Linked DNA regions of Caldivirga maquilingensis IC-167. Each later gene encodes a partner of the first gene's protein in a complex. Links are inferred from orthologs where the notes say so. Each region holds a gene or a part of one and is shown on either strand. Other genes may lie near its edges.

The links.
Region 2: the proteins of CMAQ_RS06265 (region 1) and CMAQ_RS07980 are in contact, whole or in part, in a crystal structure (PDB 2ZBK), measured with the Saccharolobus shibatae proteins. The link is inferred for Caldivirga maquilingensis IC-167 from one-to-one orthologs. Residues at the interface, in WP_218266310.1 of Saccharolobus shibatae: Glu463, Lys467, Leu469, Tyr471, Leu472, Lys473, Tyr474, Ile475, Pro476, Glu477, Val478, Arg480, Ser481, Leu482, Thr484, Phe485, Leu486, Ser488, Glu503, Lys507, Leu508, Lys511, Ile518, Glu519; in WP_218258439.1 of Saccharolobus shibatae: Phe25, Leu26, Val29, Glu30, Gln31, Leu32, Lys34, Gly35, Glu36, Pro37, Phe70, Leu71, Asp72, Leu73, Ala76, Lys77, Met80, Val83, Leu84, Ala86, Ser87, Tyr90, Asp91, His110, Ser111, Leu114, Lys115, Ser116, Glu126.

What each region holds. Positions count from the first base shown.
Region 1 is NC_009954.1:1,285,609-1,296,045, forward strand. What follows is about bases 3,605-6,453. They hold CMAQ_RS06265 (DNA topoisomerase VI subunit B), read left to right. Parts: upstream 3,605-4,167; coding sequence 4,168-5,739; downstream 5,740-6,453. Other genes in these bases: CMAQ_RS06260 (thermopsin family protease), read left to right, coding at 3,605-4,036; sucC (ADP-forming succinate--CoA ligase subunit beta), read left to right, coding at 5,797-6,453. In the rest of the region: CMAQ_RS06255 (glycoside hydrolase family 3 N-terminal domain-containing protein), read right to left, coding at 1-957; more of CMAQ_RS06260, read left to right, coding at 1,202-3,604; more of sucC, read left to right, coding at 6,454-6,930; sucD (succinate--CoA ligase subunit alpha), read left to right, coding at 6,927-7,805; CMAQ_RS06280 (DUF2286 domain-containing protein), read left to right, coding at 7,931-8,368; CMAQ_RS06285 (phosphoglycolate phosphatase), read right to left, coding at 8,370-9,086; CMAQ_RS06290 (DUF120 domain-containing protein), read left to right, coding at 9,392-10,039; CMAQ_RS06295 (DMT family transporter), read left to right, coding at 10,361-10,437.
Region 2 is NC_009954.1:1,628,063-1,638,430, forward strand. Bases 4,280-7,059 are described here. They hold CMAQ_RS07980 (DNA topoisomerase IV subunit A), read right to left. Parts: upstream 6,335-7,059; coding sequence 5,225-6,334; downstream 4,280-5,224. Other genes in these bases: CMAQ_RS07975 (metallophosphoesterase family protein), read right to left, coding at 4,280-5,042; CMAQ_RS07985 (HIT family protein), read left to right, coding at 6,425-6,949; CMAQ_RS07990 (hypothetical protein), read left to right, coding at 6,909-7,059. Outside these bases: hutI (imidazolonepropionase), read left to right, coding at 1-422; CMAQ_RS07950 (purine-nucleoside phosphorylase), read right to left, coding at 561-1,277; CMAQ_RS07955 (hypothetical protein), read right to left, coding at 1,326-1,505; CMAQ_RS10450 (sugar phosphate transferase), read left to right, coding at 1,554-2,687; CMAQ_RS07965 (PaREP1 family protein), read right to left, coding at 2,748-3,224; CMAQ_RS07970 (proteasome assembly chaperone family protein), read left to right, coding at 3,382-4,212; more of CMAQ_RS07975, read right to left, coding at 4,218-4,279; more of CMAQ_RS07990, read left to right, coding at 7,060-7,157; CMAQ_RS10875 (hypothetical protein), read left to right, coding at 7,313-7,804; CMAQ_RS08005 (HEPN domain-containing protein), read left to right, coding at 7,761-8,114; CMAQ_RS08010 (TldD/PmbA family protein), read right to left, coding at 8,170-9,516; Glu-tRNA(Gln) amidotransferase subunit GatE, read right to left, coding at 9,576-10,368. UniProt on the Methanocaldococcus jannaschii protein: Relaxes both positive and negative superturns and exhibits a strong decatenase activity.

The DNA.
Region 1 (10,437 bases):
GAATTCAACATCTAGGCCAGCCTCAAGGGCTAGTTTAGCAACCTCCTCCGGGTTATCGGTTATGTAGTGCCTATTAACTATACCGGTGACTGAACCGTAGTCAGACACCACGAAGCCCTCGAACCCCAATTCCCATCTAAGTACCTCCGTTAGCCAGTACTTGTTCATTGAGCATGGTACCCCGTCTATGGAGTTGTAGGCAGCCATTAATGATAATGCCCCAGCCTTAATGGCCGCTCTGAAAACCGGTAACTCAGTCTCCCTAATGAACCTCTCACTCATGTGTATTTCAGCGCTGTCCCTACCACCATCACCAACGAAGTTCATTATGTAGTGCTTAGGGGTAGCCACAATACCCTCCTCCCTAAGCGCCTTAACGTAGGCGTAGGCTAACTGTGAGGCTAAGTAGGGGTCTTCACCATAAGTCTCCTCAGTCCTACCAGCCCTAGCATCGAAGGTTAGGTTAACCACGGGTGATAGGCATTGCCTAATACCCCTGGCCCTAGTCTCCCTTGCAATAGCCTTAGCAACCCTATACATTAAGTCCACGTCCCAGGCCGCAGCCAGCGCTATGGCTTGGGGGAAGACTGTTGAGTGCTTAGCCATGCATCCGTGGAGGCACTCATCGTGAATAATAGCCGGTACACCAAGCCTAGTGTCCTCAAGGAACCTCCTCTGAATATCATTAGCCTTAACAGCACCCTCAGTCGGTTCAGTACCCCTAAGGACCACTGATAAGTTACCTACATCCAACCTATCAGTTAGATCCGACCTTAATTGAGCCACCTTCTCCTCAAGACTCATCCTCCTCAAGAGATCCTCAACCCTCTCATCAATAGGCCTACTGGGGTCCTCGAAGGGGGCCATTAAACCATCCTTATCATGATCAATCCACCCACCATGGTAAATATCGCTTCTTTTAACACCACTGGGTATGAAGTCACTTGACTTAGACATAGTTAAGTCATTAAGTTAGATAACCCTAGTTTTTAAGTAATACGTGTTATGAATAAGTAAGGGTTAATAGTAATTCCTCAGCCTCAATAATGGAAGAGTTTAAAACACTGTTAAGTGCGTTAATTGCCATGAAGCTACGGATGCTGCTGGCGCGCATAATGATTAGGTACTACTGCGCGTACGCATCATTACTGCGTATTCAAGTAAGGGAGGGTAGGCGTAGGAAGAGGAGGTGAACGCTTTAATGAATGTTCCTGAGTCAGTAATATTCATTGTTATTTTAACAATCACCTCAGCGTTAATCACTAATGCTCAATCAGCCGCCTGCTGGTACTATTGGCCTAACGTTAACGTTAACCTTGGTCAAGGATTACTGGTTAAGGTAATGAACGGGTCCTATAACCTATACGTATTCACACCAACCCAGTACGCTAAGTGGAGTAGCGGCAGCGGTGGGTACGCCGTATACGCAGGTAGCGTTACTGTGGGTGCCTACCTTGTACGCATCCCCCCTGGTTCATACTACGTGGTGCTCTACCCCACTCAATGCGGCAGCATCGTTAACGCCGGTATTAATGTTATTGGTTTAGCCCCAACGGGTTTATCATCAATAATACCCATCAACACCACTGCGGTTTTAGGCTACTTCAATATAAGTATTATTAGGGCTTGGAATGCAAGCTACACCGCAGTCAACGTACTAAGGGTACCTAAGAGTAGTGCCAGTCTTCAATTAAATGCAGTAGTGCGAGTTGAGTTAATTAATGGTAGTTTCCAGGAGTATTGGCTTCAAGATGCTTTAATCTTCATTACGAGTAATGGAGTCTTCAGTGTTGCTGATAATGTCTGGAACGCCACTGCCCCTGGGGCTAATGTATCAAGCAGCTTAATCACTGGACTAGGTAGGGTTTACAATGCCGTGGGCGTTAGCCAGGAGTATTACGGGTACGTGGGTAATTTAACTAGGTACCAGTTACCTTTATCAGGTTACCTTGAGGTTAACGTAACCTTAATTAACGATTCAGTGGTGGTTATGTTCGGTTACGCAATAGTGAGGAATGGAAGCACCTACGCACCACCGGTAATTAAGTGGTTTGATAACGTGACCCTGGGGATTAAGGCTAAGGATGCGTTAATAGTAACTACCCCATATGAGGAGACGGGTGGTGGATACGCGTATGATGTTGAGTTAGTCTTTGGGGGAGGCTTTAATGGTGAGCAAACCACCTTTGAGAGCCTTAATGCTCAATTAGCCGTAATGCACTGGAGTGGATCTGGTTGGGTACCTTATAGTCAAGTCTATAACTTCGGCATGAACACTGGGGAATCAGCAACAGACCTAGTGACCTCAATATCAAGTAACGGTAATGTGCAAGTCACCGTGGGTATACCATACTACGGTGAGTTAACCAATGACTTCAAACCAACCATACCCACAAGCTTCATTGAGGTCATTTACCCAAACAGCACTGTGAAAGGCTTCTACACGTTCAAAGAAACCACAGTAACCTTGCCCAGGGTGATAATTAGTAATGGTGTCACCTACATCTTCAAAGGCATTGATGAGTCATGTAATGGGGCAACGCGATTAATTAGAAATAACTCAGCAACAGTGACCCCAAGCATTAACGCGTTCTCAACATGCGTTATAAGGGGGAATTATAGTACGTACTTCTTATTGAGACTTAAGTCACAATACCCCATTAATATTACCCTGGTTAATGGCACATTCACAGTAACTAATATGGAGAGCTGGTTACCTGCAAACTCATCACTGGTGATTAGGGTTAAGGCAATCTACCCACTCAGTAACTTAACGAGGGTTAAGACTATTAATGAGACTTTAATTAACATGACTGTTAGGGAGCCGTTAAACTTAACCATTGAGTGGATTAGGCAGTATTTTGTCAGGGTTATGAGTATTGTCCCAATTAATGTTAATGGTTCATTAACATTAAGTTACTTTAACTGGATTAACAACGGCTCTGTCTTGGAGTTATCAATACCAAGCTTCATGTACTTCAATAATGGGAGTAGGTTAATGGCCTTGAATAAATCCAGGGTAATTATAGTGGTTACGCATCCATTAAACATCACTACGTCATGGGTTAGGCAGTACTTAGTTAACATTAGTAGCATTGCCCCAATTCTAATTAACGGTAATTACTCAATTAATTATGTTCAGTGGATTAATTCAGGCAGTATCATTAACGTGACTGTGCCTAAGTACTATTACCTTAACGGTAGTGTAAGGTTAATGGCGCTTAATTCATCAATTTTAATAACAGTTAATAACCCCATTAAGGCCACTGTAAAGTGGGTTAGGCAGTACTTGATTGAAGTTAATAGTATTGTCCCCGTAATGGTGAATGAGTCTCAATTAACCTCATTAATTAATTGGCTTAATGAATCAAGCACATTAATTATTAATGCGCAGCCTCAATACTACTTCAATAATGGAACCAGGTTAATCCTACTTAATTCAAGCGAAATTAAAGTAATCATCAATAAGCCACTTAACCTAACCATTGAGTGGGTTAGACAATATTTGGTTAATGTAACCAGTTCAGCACCATTAATGGTAAATGACACCTTAGTGAAGTCAATACAGGATTGGTTTAACTCAAGTTCATTACTCAATATTACGCTTACAATTCAATACTTCAATAATGGAACCAGGTTACTTCCCTTAAACTCCTCATTAATCCTCATTAAGGTTAATAAGCCTCTTAACCTGACTGTTAACTGGGTTAGGCAGTACTTAGTTAATTTAACAAGCCCAATAGCCTTAAACATTAACGGCACTGTGTCTAGGAATTACTCCAGATGGATTAACGCTAGTGATTTAATAATCCTAAATGGGCCGCTTAGGATTCTTGAAGTTAATTTAACCATAATTAAATTAGCCTCCGTATCAATTAATGGTCAGCTTCACTACTCATTGCCAATTAACCTGACGGTTAATGAACCCTTAATGATTAAGGTTAATTGGGTTAGGGATTACATAGTCTACTATTCATTGGTATTATTAGTGATTGTTATTGTATTAATCCTGGTTGCTTCACGCCGTGGTGGTTAATTTTAAATTTGTTCACAATTAGTCTTTATATTAATCTATTTTCAATTTTTCGTTATTAAGTGATTGAATGACGCATAACACTGCTTCGCGTAGAAAGGCTTAAAAGAGGTTCATACATGTGGTGTATGTATATGTCTGATGTTGCCTTTGAATCCCTTACGCCGGCTGAATGGTTTAGGCGTAATAAGGAGATTGCTGGGTTCTCAAGCCCAAGCAGAGCAATGTACCAGACTGTTAGGGAGCTTATTGAGAATGCCCTAGACGCCACTGAGAACCACGGCATACTACCCTCTATTAAGGCTTCAATAAGGTATGTTGATAAGGATAAGGACCTTTACTCCATATACGTTGAGGATAACGGTATAGGTATCCCGGAGGAGGAGATACCTAACGTCTTCGGTCAAATATTCTACAGCTCCAAGTATAAGATTAAGCAGCATAGGGGTATTTTTGGCCTTGGAGCTAAGATGGTTGTCCTCTATGCCCAATCCACCTCAGGAATGCCTGTGAGGGTTACTAGTTCAATGAAGGGTTCCCAATACATATACACTTATGAAATTAGTATTGATACGGTTAAGAATAAGCCAGTAATACACAGTCACGTTAGGGTTGAGAATAAGTATGGTTGGCACGGCACGGCGGTTAAGGTTGTACTGGAGGGTAATTGGCAGTACGCTAAGAGTAGGATTGAGGAGTACTTCACTAGGACAGCCATGATAACCCCATACGCTGAAATAATACTCATTGAGCCTAATAACGAGGTCCTCAGGTTCAATAGAATAACCACAATAATGCCTAAACCCCCTGTGGAGGGTTTACCACACCCAAGTAGTATTGACCTTGAGTCCCTTAAACAGTTAATCAGTAGGAACAGTGACATACCGTTGATTGACTTCCTTAAGGAGAACTTCGACGGCATTGGTGATGAGACTGTTAGGGAATTCATGAAGACTGTGGGCATTAGGGCTAGTAAGCATGTTAAGAGGCTTAGTGAGTCTGAGTTAAGGTTACTTGCCGAGAAGATGAGGCAGTTCAATGGCTGGAGGAGGCCTAGGGCTGATTGGCTCTCCCCCATTGGTGAGAAGATACTGGCAAATGGTATACTCCACGTCCTTAAACCTGAGGCCGTCTTCGTGACCACTAGGAAGCCATCCTCATACTCAGGTCACCCATTCATTGTTGAGGCAGCCATAGCCTGGGGTGGGTCAATAATGCCTGTGGATAAGCCCATACTATACAGGTACGCTAATAAAGTGCCTCTACTTCAGGATGAGGGTAGTGACGTGATTAGGCATGTTATTGATGAAGTTGATTGGAGTCAATATAAGGTTAAGTTCCCAGCGCCATTGGCGGTGGTGGTTCACGTATGCTCAACTAAGATACCCTACGCCTCAGCTGGTAAGGAGGCCATTGCTGATGTTCCTGAAATTGAAAAGGAGGTTAGGTTAGCTGTTAGGGAAGTGGCCAGGAAGCTTAAGGTTTACTTAGCTAGGAAGGAGAAGGAGCAGGAATTATTAACCAAGTACGCCATACTTAGGCTATACACTGATGAAGTATCCTCAGCCCTATCCTTCGTGTCTGGGGTTGATGAAAACGTGATTAAGGGTAAGCTCGAGGAATTAATTAAGAGGAAGCTTGGCCTAGACATAAGGGCTGGGCCACCGGCAATCACCAGTGAGGTGGGCAATGTTGCGGTTGCTTAAGCGCTTACTCGTGTTACATTAGTAAAGCGTAAAACACCCAGGCTTAAGTACTGGTTGATGAGGCTACTTGAGTATAAGGGTAAGGAGATACTGGCTAAGTATGGTGTAAGCGTGCCTAAAGGTGTTGTAATCAGTAGCGTGAGCGACATTGATAAGAGTAACCTAAAGTACCCAGTATTCGTTAAGTCCCAGGTACCCTTCGCAGGTAGGGCTAAGATGGGGCTTGTTAAGAGGGCTAATAATAAGGATGAGGCTAAGCAAATAGCTTCAGAGTACTTGGGTAAGGTTATTCAGGACTTTGAGGTTAAGAAGGTTCTACTTGAGGAGGGGGTTGATGTTGTTAAGGAGTACTACGTCTCAGTAACCATAGATAGATCCAGTAGGACATTCATAATCCTGGCCTCACCTGAGGGTGGGGTTGATATAGAGGAGATAGCTAGGACAAGTCCTGAGAAAATATACAGGGGTAGGATCCATCCCTTTGAGGGTCTTAGGGACTACACTGTTAACGCTATTAATAAGTTCATGGGCTTCACAGGGGAGTTAGCCTCAAAATTCGCCTCACTCCTTAGAATAATGTACAACGTGTTTGAAACTTATGATGCTGAATTAGTGGAGATTAATCCACTTGCCTTAACAAGGGACGGTAACTTCGTTGCCCTTGATGTTAAAATAATGATCGATGACAATGCACTATATAGGCATGGTGATATTTCAGTGGAGGAGGAGGGTGACTTAACCAGGGAGGAGCTTGAGGCTAGGAAGTACGGCTTCCACTACGTTGAGTTACCGGGCTACGTGGGTGTTGTTGGTAATGGGGCTGGTTTAACAATGGCCACAATGGATCTTGTTAAGGAGTTTAAGGGTGAACCAGCTGACTTCCTTGACGTTGGGGGTGGTGCAAGTAGGGATATTGTTAAGGCAGCCTTAAGCCTACTACTTAAGGATGAGAGGATTAAGGGAATCGTATTAAATATCTTCGGTGGAATAACCAGGGGAGATGAGGTTGCCTACGGTGTCGTGGAGGCCTTTAAGGAGATTGGCGCCTCTAAGCCATTGGCAATAAGGCTGAAGGGAACCAATGAGGAGGAGGGTAGGAGGATTCTAGCCCCATTGGGGGTTAAAATTTATGAAACAGCCGAGGAGGCTATAGGTGAATTAATGAGTAAACTACAGGGTGGTTCAAGATGACGATACTGGTTGACCAGAACACGAGGGTACTTGTACAGGGAATAACGGGTAGTGAGGGATCTAGGCACACACTGTACATGCTTCAATACGGCACTAAGGTGGTTGCTGGGGTAACACCAGGTAGGGGTGGTCAACAAGTTCACGGCGTCCCAGTCTACGACTCAGTGGAGGAGGCCTTAAGGAAACACCCTGAGATAAACACATCAATAATATTCGTACCAGCCAGGTTCGCCTCAGATGCAGTCTATGAGGCAGTGGATAATGGGATAAGGCTGGTTGTAATAATAACTGAACACATTCCAATCCATGATGCAATAAGATTCGTTAACTACGCTAAGTATAAGGGGACGGTGATAATTGGGCCAAACTGCCCAGGCGTGGTTAGTCCAACAATCAGTAAGGTGGGTATACTACCTAATAATGTATACGTTAAGAAGGGGCCAGTGGGTATAATATCCCGCAGCGGTACCTTAACCTACGAAATATCCTACCACTTAACCCAAGCCGGTTTCGGCCAAAGCACGGTGGTTGGTATTGGCGGTGACCCAATAATAGGCACGGATATGGTTGAGGCAGCCTTAATGTATGAGAATGACCCGGAGACCAAGTACTTAGTGGTGATTGGTGAAATAGGAGGTGACCAGGAGGAGAGGTTGGCTAGCCTTGTTAGGGAGGGTAAGGTAACTAAGCCAATTGTAGCCTTCATAGCCGGTAGAACAGCACCACCGGGTAAGAGACTTGGACATGCCGGTGCAATAATATCAATGGGAGTCGGCACCTATGAGGGTAAGGTTAAGGCACTTGAGTCCGCCGGTATTAAGGTCGCTAAGACACCGCTTGAGGTTGTTAAGCTTATTCGCGACATCTCAAAGTAATTGAGTGCCTTAACTTAAAAATCAAGTCCTTATTCAATAAACATGTTACTTCTAAATCAATAACAGTGACTCACCAGTTGAAGGACTAGGTACAGTTATAAAGCCTATTAGTGCGTACTAATTAAATGGTGGATGAATCCTGTGTGGTTGCTAAGATCAGGGACTACGCGGTGGCGAGTAATGAGGTAGTTAATGGTAGGGTTTTCGAGGTTGTTAAGAGGATTGCGGTTAACCTACTTAATGAGTGGAATCCAGAGAAGGGGGATTTCATGATACTTAAGGATGATAGGGTTATTCAAATAAAGTTACCATTACCCTCACCTGAACTTTACGATAGGTTAAAGAACTATAACATTAGGAGGAGCGGTGACTCAGCTGAAGCAACTGTACCGGTTTACGAGATAATATACTCCAGTGACTGGGTTGGGGAGGGTTTTAAGGCGGAGGAGGCTGTCTTAGTCTTCCCATTCATATCAAATGAAATAAATGCGCAAATAATAAATGATGTAATAAACACTTTAAAGACGGGTGAGGAGGAGATGGGGGAGGAATTTGAGGAGTAGGTTAAGTCAATGTATTAATACCTCCACTTAACATTAATTCTATGAACTCTGCAACACCCTTACCGCTTGGGTTTCTTGTCACTAACTTAGCGTGTTCCTTAGCCCTCCCTGTGGCATTACCCACCGCCACGCCTAAGCCAACAACCTTAAAGGCCTCGGCATCAATATCACTATCACCTATGAAGGCTACTGTTGAGCAATCCACATTAATTAACTCGCAAAGCCTCCTAATTGCAGTGGCTTTACTGCATTCAATAGGCCTAATGTGAACTGCGTAGCCACTGGTTTCCACGGCATATGATTCATTAACCCTCATTTTAATTAACTCCTCCCTAATCCTATTTACAACATTATAATCATCACCATTAACGTCAAGGGTCATGTCAAGGTACCTGCAGGGGTATTGGTAAGTGGGCTTCAATCCAAGCCTCTTAATTAATTCCTCAGCAATGCTCCTAGCACTTAACGCACTTAGCATTATCGTTGATGAATTAACCTTGATTATGCAACCGTTCTCAGCGATAATTGGTGCATCATTAAGCCCAATGTACTTTGCTAAAGCCTCAGCAACAATCAATGCATTACCGGTTACTAAACCAATCCTAACCCTACCCCTAGCCCTCTGTATAGCTCTAATTGCCTCAGGTTCAAGCGCCAGTTCACCCCTATTCACTGTTAATGTTCCATCAACGTCGAGTAGGAGTAGATTAATACCCATACCCATGAGGCCTCATTGAAGGGTTAATAAGCCTTTACTTAAACCACAGGATTAAGTTGCTTGAGGTTATTGAGTATTTTTCAATAATCCAGCAAATTACCTAGTTTTAGAAGCACATGTAGGTGGGATGGATGCGAGTAGGGAATTAAATGAATCCAAGTACCGTGGAATGGGTATTATGAATATTAGTTAAGCATGATTAATACTGAAACCTAACCCAGGGTCCTAAGTATTTAAAGGGGTTTTCAATAGGCCTTAACGTGGATAAGCAAGTTAATGTGGTTAATTACAGGGAATTGAAGAAGATACCTTACATACTTCTCCTCCTCCAGAATGGGGTAAATGACCACGACTTCACTAGGATTAGTGTAAGCGACTTATCAAAGCAAATGGGCACTACACCTCAGAACATATCCAAGGTGCTTAGGAGACTGGAGAGGGAGGGGTACATTGTGAGGAGTAGTGTTAAAGGTGAGGTGAGTGTAATGCTTAGTGAGAAGGGCAGTGCCTTATTAAGGAACCTAATGGACCTTATGGAGAACCTACTTGGGAAGAACATAACCATAGTACTAAGAGGCATTGTGGTAACAGGCTTTGGGGAGGGTAGCTACTACATTAGCCTGGAGGGTTATAGGAGACAGTTCATTAGTAAACTTGGGTTTGATCCATACCCAGGTACATTAAACGTGAAGCTACTTGACCAGTACATGAAGTATAGGCTATACTTGGAGAGGGTGCCTGGCGTGAGGATTGAGGGCTTCAGTAATGGTTCAAGAACCTACGGGGGTGTTAAGGCGTTTAAATGCACCATAAGTGACATACCCTGCGGTGTACTACTAATAGAGAGGACTTCCCACGGTCCTGAGGTTATTGAGATTGTGGCCCCAGTTAAATTAAGGGATAGGCTTGGGCTTAAGGATGGTGACGATGTAACAATAAATATTCTACTTTAAGCAAGTATTCAAGAGCGGGTTAATTGCTGTGGCTGCGGTTATGGGTTTCGTTGATTCATAATTGCAGTATTACCAGTCTCTCAAACCTACTCCGGCAACTCCCCGGGTACTGCGCCAGTGTTGCTGCCTACGTACCCTATCTTCAATTATAAATACCTACGGCTAATTTCAAGCATTATAATAATAATCTCAGCCCTAATCTACCGCCGCCCATTCTTACTAAACCCAATTAATACGCTTGGAGAACTATTACATAATTAATCAATCCATTTGTGAATATAAAGGATATATACCACCAATTAAGCCATTCAACACCGATCTATGAGTGAGAGGAGAATTTGGCCCGGTGCCTATGTTATGGGTGCAGCGGTCCTCTGGTCTACAATAGGCGTGGCCAG
Region 2 (10,368 bases), 340 kb from region 1 along the record:
CTTTAAGAGGCTCAACAGCCACATTACTGCCTGCAACAGTACTATCATTAATGAGTAGTAAGAGACCACCAGTGAAGGCGCTTAAGGATTCTGGAGTACCTATAGCCTTAGGCTCAGACTTCAGTCCAAATACCTGGGTATTAAACATGCAGTACGTAATGGAGTTAGCCACATATTTACTCGGTATGACTCCCCTGGAGGTTTTAATGGCTTCAACAGTAAATGCAGCATACAGTCTAGGCTTCAGGGATAGGGGTATTCTACAGCCGGGTTACCTAGCTAACATGGTTATTTGGAGTATACCTAATTACAAGTGGCTGAGCTACGAGTTAGGTAGGAATAAGGCATTAATGACTATAAGCAGGGGCATTATCCTTGAATCAAAGCCCACCAACCCCAATGTAACCAAGGAATGTTCATAATCAAGTAATGTAATGCAGGATGCGTGAATTCACTTAATTAAGGTTAAAAGGTATTAATTATCATTAAGAGTAGGCGCATCACGCTTAGGATGGTGTTTAAGCTCATGTGCATGCCTTAAGGGGCTATTGTACTGGGATTTAAGTGACTTCACTTAACGCATTCAAAACCACTGCCCCAACCTTATTAATGATTAATTCAAGCTCCCTACCCTCCAGGAACCTACCGAACCTACCCTCGGTTAACTTATTTGTAACCACTAAGGCGGCTCCAGTCTTAATCCCCCTTATTAAACCCAGTAGAAATAATATGGCGCACTCCATCTCAACCCCAATTACACCCCTTGAGCCAAGCATCCTAGGTAAATCCTCCTCGGCGTAAAAGGCGTCACTACTGTAGATTGCACCAATTATGAAGTTTAATCCTGAATTCGTGAAACTGCTTATTAACTTAAGTAGAACCTCATGATTAGGCACCGCTGGGTAAATTACACCACTCCCCAGGTACTGTGCGTATATTCCACCAGCATTATAACCTGCGCCACTTGGTATTAACACTGTGCCGGGTTCAATGTCATTACGCAGGGCTGCAGCGGTGCCAAGCCTCACTATAACCCGAGCCCCCATGCTCACTAACTCCTCAATCACTATTGCCGCTGAGGGTGCTCCTATACCGTGGGTTGCAATAGTGATTTCAACACCATTGTATGAACCTGTGTAGGCTAGGAAACCCCTATTCTCATTAATTATCCTGGAATCCTTAAGCATACCTGCTAATTGCCTTGCCCTAGCTGGGTCACCAACCACTATAACCCTTTCAGAAACATCACCTTTACTAACCTTTAAGTGTATTGGCATTAAGTCATTAAGTGAGTGAGTTTAATAAGCGTTAACACTGTATTTAACCTACTTCTTAACCAATTGAGTCCCATCAATCGGGCACTTACCGAAAAGCTTCCTCTCAGCGCACACTACGCAGAATAATGTTCCGCAGCGTGGGCATACGTAGTAATCATCATACATCCTTATCTTAGCACCACACCTACGGCATCTACCTATCACAAGTGTTTTCGGTATGGCAGCCATCGTTGGGTTAACCTTAAATGCTTAATAAGTTTTGCTCAGTGACAATAAATGCGGTTGGCGTTAACGCTACCATGTGGTTCACCAATGGAGCCTATATCATACACTACACCAATCCCCTACATAATCATTGGTGGGTTACGGATTATTGAACACTGGTTAATTAGACTGATTAATGAAGCTTCAGTGGTGCTTAATGTTGAGCAGACTCACGTCCACAGGAATAGGCTACTGATTAGTGAACTAGGGATTCCACTTAACATTGAATACTCCAGTAATGCCGACGCCTACGTTAACCCATGCATAATCCCATACACCAGTAACGTTAAGGCCGTGGTTAAGCATATTAGTAATAATGAGTCGGTTACATGCGGTGGCTACGATTTAATTAAGATTAAGGATGGTGGAAGAATCATTAATGACTGCAGCATCGAGTTCATTAAAGGGCCATGGGATATAATTAAGCATAATAATACCCTACTTAAGGAGACAATTGAGGTATTAGCTGGAATCATTGGCTTAAGAGGAAGCGTAATGTTATATGGGTCTGAGGCTTCAGGGGATGTTAAGTTCAACACCAGTGAGGGCCCGGTGCTAGTGGTTAAGAGTAGTATTAATGTGCCGGCTTACATTAAGGGCCCAGCATTAATAGGGGTGGGTACGGTCCTATCCCCCTTCACATACATTAGGGAGGGTACTGTAGCCTATATGGAGGATAGGTTATCGGGGGAGATTAAAAACTCGTTAATAGACTGCTGCACCTTCAAGGAGCATTACGGTTACTTAGGCGACTCCTACGTGGGTAAGTGGGTTAACTTCGGCGCCGGTACAACGGTCTCAAATCTAAAGAACACGTTAGGTACGGTTAGATTCAGGGGTATTGATACAGGCATGGTTAAATTAGGCCCAATCATAGGTGACTGGGTTAAGACAGGTATTAATACAAGCATAATGACTGGTAAGGCCATTGGCCCAGGCTCCCACGTTTATGGGTTAGTAACAGTGGATACACCACCATTCACCATATACACTGGTGAATTAATAGCCTTCAATAGGGAGAAGGTTCATGAGGTTATTCTCAAAACAACCCGCAGTAATGAGGAGGCTGAGTACGCATTAAGGATCTACGACTCAACATTAAGCCTAAGAAGCGGCATTAAGATGAGTGGATACAAGTTACCATGATACATTAATGCGGGTTTAGGAATCCAGTATGCTGCCCCAATAATGGACCTAAGGGCTTATTTACGTTTTCACAACATCCTTGGCTAAATCAATAATACGCCTAATGTACTCCACATCCTCCTTAATGTGTCTTGGTTTCAGTCTAGCCTCATGGAAACCCTCAACATGCAGAAACCACGCGGTCTTCCACCATAACCTAACCTCCTCCTTACCCAGCTTACCGCTTATTGAGTCAACAGCATCAAATAAAAGTACCGTAGTCCATCTACCCTGCATCTCAGCATTCTTAGCCTCATCTAGGTTTAACGCTACTGCAATTGCCTTAATAGCCTCCTCAGCAGCCTTATAGAGTTTTTCACTGGCTTGAATAGGATCCTTATCAATGAGGTCCTTGCCCTCATTAAGGAATTTAATGGCTAACTCTAGGTGAGCCTTGGAGCGTTCATTGGGGTTGAGGTTTAAGGCTTTTGATAATAAGTCAACTAAATCAATACCCCTCCTTAATGCTTCATTAATGAGTCTTTCAGGTAAAGCCACCAGGTCACTTACTTAATTCCTAGTTATAAGGCTTCCCTTAATAAGGAAGCCTTAGCTTAAAAACACTGTCTGCATGAGTGGGTTTAATAATTTGGGAAATGGCGGTTCAAGGGTTTTAGCGGGAATTCTTAAAAATGCTAATTCAATTATTAGTTATATGGATAGCTTAAGACTTGAGGTTAAGATAAGGTCTGTTCCCAAGGATCCTAGGAACATGGTTATTTTAGCCTGCCCAGAGCCTAGTTTAGCCTCAGTGGTTGCCACCGAGTACCTTATAGATACTTTAAAGATGGTTGAGATTGGGGCTATTAGGATTAGGGGAATTGAACCAGCGGTCACGGTGATAGATGGTGTGGCCAAGTTACCGTACAGGTTATTCTACTCCCAGGAGAATGGACTCATAGTGGTTAGGCAACACATACCAATCCCAATACCAATATATAGGGAATTCATAGATAAGGTAATATCATGGGCTGAGGAGAATGGGGTAAGCAAGGCCGTTTGCCTATCCACAATGCCCTCACTAGGCCCCAGTGAAAGTGATAACGTGTACTTCGTTACCGATGAGTTAACGGTAAGTAACTTAACCAACGCAGGCTTCATTCCACTTAAGGAGACTGTAGTGGTTGGTGTTGAGGCGGAGTTCCTTGATGCAGTATTATCTAGGGGAACCATGAGTGGTATACTGCTTCTAGCTGAGTCAAGATTATTAACCTCAATAAACAATTTAGTTAGGAGCGGTAGATTAGCCTCATATAGGGATATTACCTACATACTTAATCAAACAATAGGTAAGTTCGGACCTGACGTAACAGCAGCCGTGAAGCTGGTTAAGGCTATTTCAAAGCTAGTAAACACTGAGATTAAGACTGATAAGCTTGAGGAGCATGCATCCAAGTACTCATTCCTAGTGGAGAAGAGTATTGAGGAGTGGGCAAGGAGCTTAACCGCGGAGGAGGGTAAAGGCACCGCACCCTTAGTACTGTGATTGAGTCACATTGAGTCAAAGTCAACTCTCTCAAAGCCACCCTTCTTAATAACATCCAGGGTACCTAGGAATGTTAAATCCGTTAAATACACCTCAATCCTATCCTGTATACTCCACGGCTCAACATACCTAAGTATAGTCCTAGGGGCCTCGAAAACCGTTGTTAAGGTTGACGCCACATCAACACCAATGGTTAGATGATTAGCAGCAGGTAAAACAATAATGCTCAACTCCCCGCCCTCAAGCTCCCTGCCGTACAACCTCTTACCAAGCTCACCCTTATCAACCTTAATCTTCAGTATTGCAGGCCTCTTAGTTACGAAGCCATGCTCATCCTGAATAACCACGGCTGGGTGGGTGTGACCCATCACTAGGACATCAGCCTTCTCAAAATCCTCAATACTAGGCTTTGAGTTACCGTGCAGTAGTAGGGCGTTCTTACCGTTTAAATTAACCATGAAGCCCCTTGAGTCATGGAACTTAACGTTACTTAACCCAATACTATTAACCACCTGCTCCAATCCACCATCATGATTACCAGCCACTAATACAACCTCCTCGAAGCTCTTCGACAGGTTCTCTATGAATAACTTAACCTCATTAATTGATTCAATAGGGTAAGGTAACTCATGCTTAACATCACCAAGAATCACAACCCTACTAGCCCCCTCCTCCTCAGCCCAGGAAACAATATTACTCACTATCCTACCCGTCTGAATAGGTACCCTAACCCCCTTTCCCTGGAGTTCAAACTCCATACCAACGTGAGTATCTGCAAGTATCAGCCACTTATCACCATTAATAACAGCGCTAATCCCCCTCTTATCCACAGGCTTAACTCACATAAACTGGTTTAATTTACCTTTCCCGCCTAACCCGAACCCGCTGTTTAAGCTCACTGAAGCGCTTCACATAAAGTATTTTACGGACACTCATTGGTAAGCCTAATCAAGATTTCACCACTAGCCTATTAGTGAGTATTAACCCCAAGGTGTAGTATTAGAGTATACTCTTACTCAATCCACTTATTATTATGAATCTTATCCAGCAGGTACTCGTGTAGGAACTTTAATCCATGCGTCGACAACGCCTCAATCTCAACCTTCTTCCTAGTTCTCAGGAATAGGTCCAGTTCCCTCTTCCATTCATGACTCTGGAACCATGGGTACTTCTTAAGTTCCTGAGCCCTTTTAATATCCCTATCAGTGGCCTTTATTACGTAATTATCACTGATCTTATACTTACTTATATCGCTTGCAGTCACCCCAATGAATTTAGCATCAGGGGTGGCTAACCTCTCATTCTCGTAACTCAACTTTATTGAACCACTCCTGTATACACTGTAAATGTACCATCCGTATGGGTCCCCATCAGTGAAGACGTAAACCGGTAAACCGTAATCCTCACTAAGCCTCCTAACGAACCTCCTAGTAGCCCTATCGGGCATACCCTTAGCGGTAACCAGTAGGCATTTTTCACTATTCCAGTAACCCTCCCTATTAAGCCTTTGGAATATTGCATCCTTCTCAACCACTAAAACATACTTAGCATCCATTCTAACGATATCTAATTCATCTGGATTCGGAGGTAGGCTTAAGGCTGTATCACCCATTTTTGTCGCATCTATTTCGAAACCCTTTGACCTAACCACAATGGGTCCAACAACCTTACCCTTAACATCAGCGGACACACCCATCTCCTCCCTAAGCACACCTGTGGCAACCTCAATATCCTCTATTACTGCATTGGACTCAGACTGCTCATCCCACGTATTCTCCCTAAATGACTTACTCAACTTAGGTTCATTAAGCTCCATGGTGTGTTTACCATTATAGTAAAGGTCCCTTATGGTTGGGTAAACGTTCTCCTTAATTGATTGAATAATGAGCTTAAGCATCAGTGTAGTCTGCATAAAGCGCTTAGCCTCATTTAAATCCAGGAACCTCCTCTCAATAGCCTTAGGCCCCAGTACCAGTATCTTCCTCTTCTCATCCCATATAATATTAGTTAAAGTCCTAGCAGGTATACGCATCACCGGCTCCTCACCCTTATTAATGTAGTCAACAATAGACCTACCCCAATCCTCAAGAACCTTGAGTGCTTCACCCCTATCCTTAACCATACTCACTCCCCATATGCACCACTGTTATTAAACCCATCGCTAATTAACAGTAGGCATAAGGCTTAAAATTAAGGAGGGAAAGTGAGTGCAATGGCATTATACACGCCGTGGAGAATGGATTACATAACCGGGGCTATTGATAATAAGGAGTCGGGATGCTTCATGTGCAGGGCCGTTAACAGTAATGATGAATTAGTAGTCTATAGGGGTAATTACTGCATAGTGATAATGAATAAGTACCCTTATAATAGGGGTCACTTACTCATAGCCCCTAAGAGGCATGTACCGGGTATAGTGGATTTAACCGATGAGGAGTTGATGGAGTGCGCAATGTTGATTAAGGCATCCACCTGCGCGTTAAGTGAATTACTTAAGCCAGTGGACTTCAATATTGGTGTTAACGTGGGTAGGATTGCCGGTGCCGGTTACGAGGAGCATGTTCACTTCCACATAGTACCTAGGTGGAATGGTGACGTAAACAGTATCCCAGTTAAATACACCCTTGATGCGGTTATTAATGACATTAAGGAATTAATACCAGAGTTGAGCAAACTAATGAGGAGGTGCATGAGTAATGATGGTGGTGGCCCAGAGGTTCATACCAATAAGGGTTAATGTTGGACCAGTTACAATGGGTACCGGCATTAACCTAGATGACTTCCTAAGACGCGTAAACACTGCTGTTAATGAGATTGGTAAGGAGTTAGCAACCAAGGGGAATATTAAGACAATGGGCTTCACCATGACTCAAATAACGGTAAGCAACATTGATGGACTCCTAATAGTGGGCTGGGCATACTTAACCAATGACTCGCAATCCTAGGCTCAATAGTAAAGCCACCTATTGATAATAAAGAATTTTAAAAAAGCCTAAAAACCAATACTGTGGCACTTGTAATTAACCTAAGAAGTGATTGGTGGCTTAGCCTCTATGAATTTACCAGAATCCTTCATCATAAACTCGGTGATTCACTAATCATGGTTATTGGATCACAGAACGGGGAACCAATACTTAATGATACGAATACTTTAGTAGTCGTCCGTAGCATTGATGATAATGTTAAATTAAGCGCCGCTGAAGCTGCATTGAAAGTTAATGATAAGTTTAAGAACACGATAAGTTACATGATAACGACTGAAGATGATAAGGAAACAATAAGTAAATTCATTCATATATCTCCTGAGGATTGGTCGGATTATGAAGATGCATTACGTGAATTCAAACAGTTACTTAAAGAGAATTTAGGGGATGAGCTTACTTCAATCATTGCACTACCTAAGGGTATCTTCATTAATGAAAGTAATGTACTCGTAATCGTTAATGAGATTAAAAATGATGTAAGACTTAAAGTTGCTAAGGCTGCATTAGAGGTTAATGATAAGTTTAAGAGCACTATAAGCTACATGATAGTAGATAAGGGAGACCATGACATCATATCCAAGTTTAGGGAAATCGGACAAGTTAATTAAGGAGGCGCAGTTGGATTTAGAGGTAGGAAATCTCAACAAATGTGCGTCTGCGAGTTACTTTTCAGTGACAAGAGCTGTGGAGAAGCTACTGGAGAGGGCACGTATGAACGTACCCAGGAGGGATGATGAGTTGGCTAATGTACTTAAGCACATGGGTTACACTGAAGAGGCTGTGTTAATGCTTTACTTATATGAGATGAGGAAGAGAGCTGATTATACTGATTACGAAATAACAATTAAGGAAGCACGTAAAGCCTTGGAGATAGCTATAAGATTAAGGAACCTAATTATACAAATCATGACGCAGTAATTGATAATGCCCGGTGCGTTTTTAATTCGAGATTTACCGATGGGTAAAAGGATTATTAACGTGACTCAAAGGACTTAGTTATATTAACCTTATCCACTAGGATATAGGGTACGGTTGATGGTACGTGCATATCCCACCAGAAGACTTGAGTCGGCTTACCTGTGGAGTCCATGTAATTATTAAGCAGTGTATTAAACCTATCACTAATCCTAACACCCTTTAGGACGTACTTAGGTTCCCCGTTCTCAATCAGTAAAACAACATCACGGCACACTGTTGAGAATATTCCCTCCCTAATGTTTTGGAACCTGGTGTACCAGTTATTTTGAACGAAGACTCCGTTACCTAATTCATTAAACATTGATTGCGGATCATCCTTAAGTGAACCAGGTCCTATGTGTAGGTGCCTTATTGACGGTGTTAACCAACCATGGGCGGCATTACCCGTTGACTTACCTGAAAGCTTACTCGCAGTCCTATTATTAGTTATGAAGGATGACAACACCCCATTCTTAACCAGGGTTACGTTACTTGTCTGATTACCCTCAAAGTCCACTGGCTCTGAGCCAACTCTTGATGGGTCAGCTGATAAGTCAATTAATGTTAACGGCTCTGAAGCCACCTTATTACCAATATCCTTTACACCCAGTGGGGATAGGTTGCGTAATACGTTGTATGCGTTCATCCAGCTATTGGATATTATACTGTATAAGTGACCCGCAACAAGTGGGCTCATAATAACCCTAAACCTACCCTCAACGCTTGTCTTAGGTAGTTTACTGGCTAATGATAGCATGAAGCCGACCCTTGAACCAAGGCCCTTGGCGTCAATGTCACTGAGCCTTCTTCCAGTTAAGGCATCCATTGATGATAACTCCGGGTCATTGTGAAAGGCCCTTATGGCTAGGTTAAAGAACGTCCCCTTCCAGTTTAGGTTTAACCCAGTGTGATCACTGTACATTGATTCACTCACACCGTATGTGAAGGCTCCAGCATTCCTCACCGAGCCCTCTGAGAGGCTTGCATCAATTGCCTCCTTAACCATGTCAATCACCTTCTCCTCAGCATCCTCAATACTTGAATCATAGGAGTCCCAGGTTGATACTGAGCCTTGATGCGTTACTGGAACGTACTCTGGGTCTTCATTTAACCTACTTATCACTGATAAGGCCTCATTAAGCTTAACCTTAATTGCGTCTTCACTTAGGTTGGATGTATGGAATGTGTAAATCCTCCTATCCTTAGTTAAGTAAACTGAGGCCCATTCATCAATCCAGTAATTGAAGACTGATGCCTCATTGTTAGCAATCCTCAGCATTCTCCATTTACTCACCCTAACCACTGCAACGGCTTCATTAAACCCTGTTTTCAAGGCTAATTTAACTATGGTTTCGGCGTCCATTAATTAGATGTTGTGGACTGGTTTTAAAGCATACCGTTGATCTTACTGGTTGCGTATCCCTAGGATTTCTGTTCACTGCTTAGGAATTCATTAATAGCCTTCTCAACATCACGTGAATCCACCCTACCCCTATAATCCCTCATTATGATGGACATTAACTTACCCTTATCCTTAACACCATTATTAATCAATGATTTAACTATTGAGGCGACCTCACTATACTGCATTCTCCATAAGCCCCCCTCATTAATAATATCCTCAACACCCCTCCTCCCACCCTCCTCCACGTACTTCTGAATAGTATCCTGAATAGCCTCCCTAGTTACCCTACCGTTAACGTAGAGTTCAAGGAGTTTATCAACAACTTGAATTATGTTGAGTTGCTCAATGTTCTTACCCATGCCTCCAATCATGTTAACGAATATTGACGCCACGAGGGTTGGGTTAACCTTATCCTCATACTTCTTAATCAACTCCTCAGCCTCAATGGAGTACTCGGATGATGCCAATTGCCTAGCCAACTCCCTGCTCATACCCATTGAGGTGTAGCGTTCAATCTGCTTATCTATGGGTTCAGGAACATACTTATCAGCCTTAGCCAGGAGCTCGAAGGTAATCCTAATGGGCCTAAGGTCAGTTTCAGGATACATTCTAGCTGCACCGGGTCTAGGCCTCATGAAGTACGTTGTACCATCCTCCTTAGCCGCCCTAGTCTCCTCAGGCACGCCGTCGAATGCCTCCTTAATCCTATCCACAATAACCTTAGCAGCCTCCTGTAGTTCAACACCCTGTGGACCCATTAGGAGTATGAATGAATCAACCCCAAGCCTACTAGCCACCGCCGCCACCTCC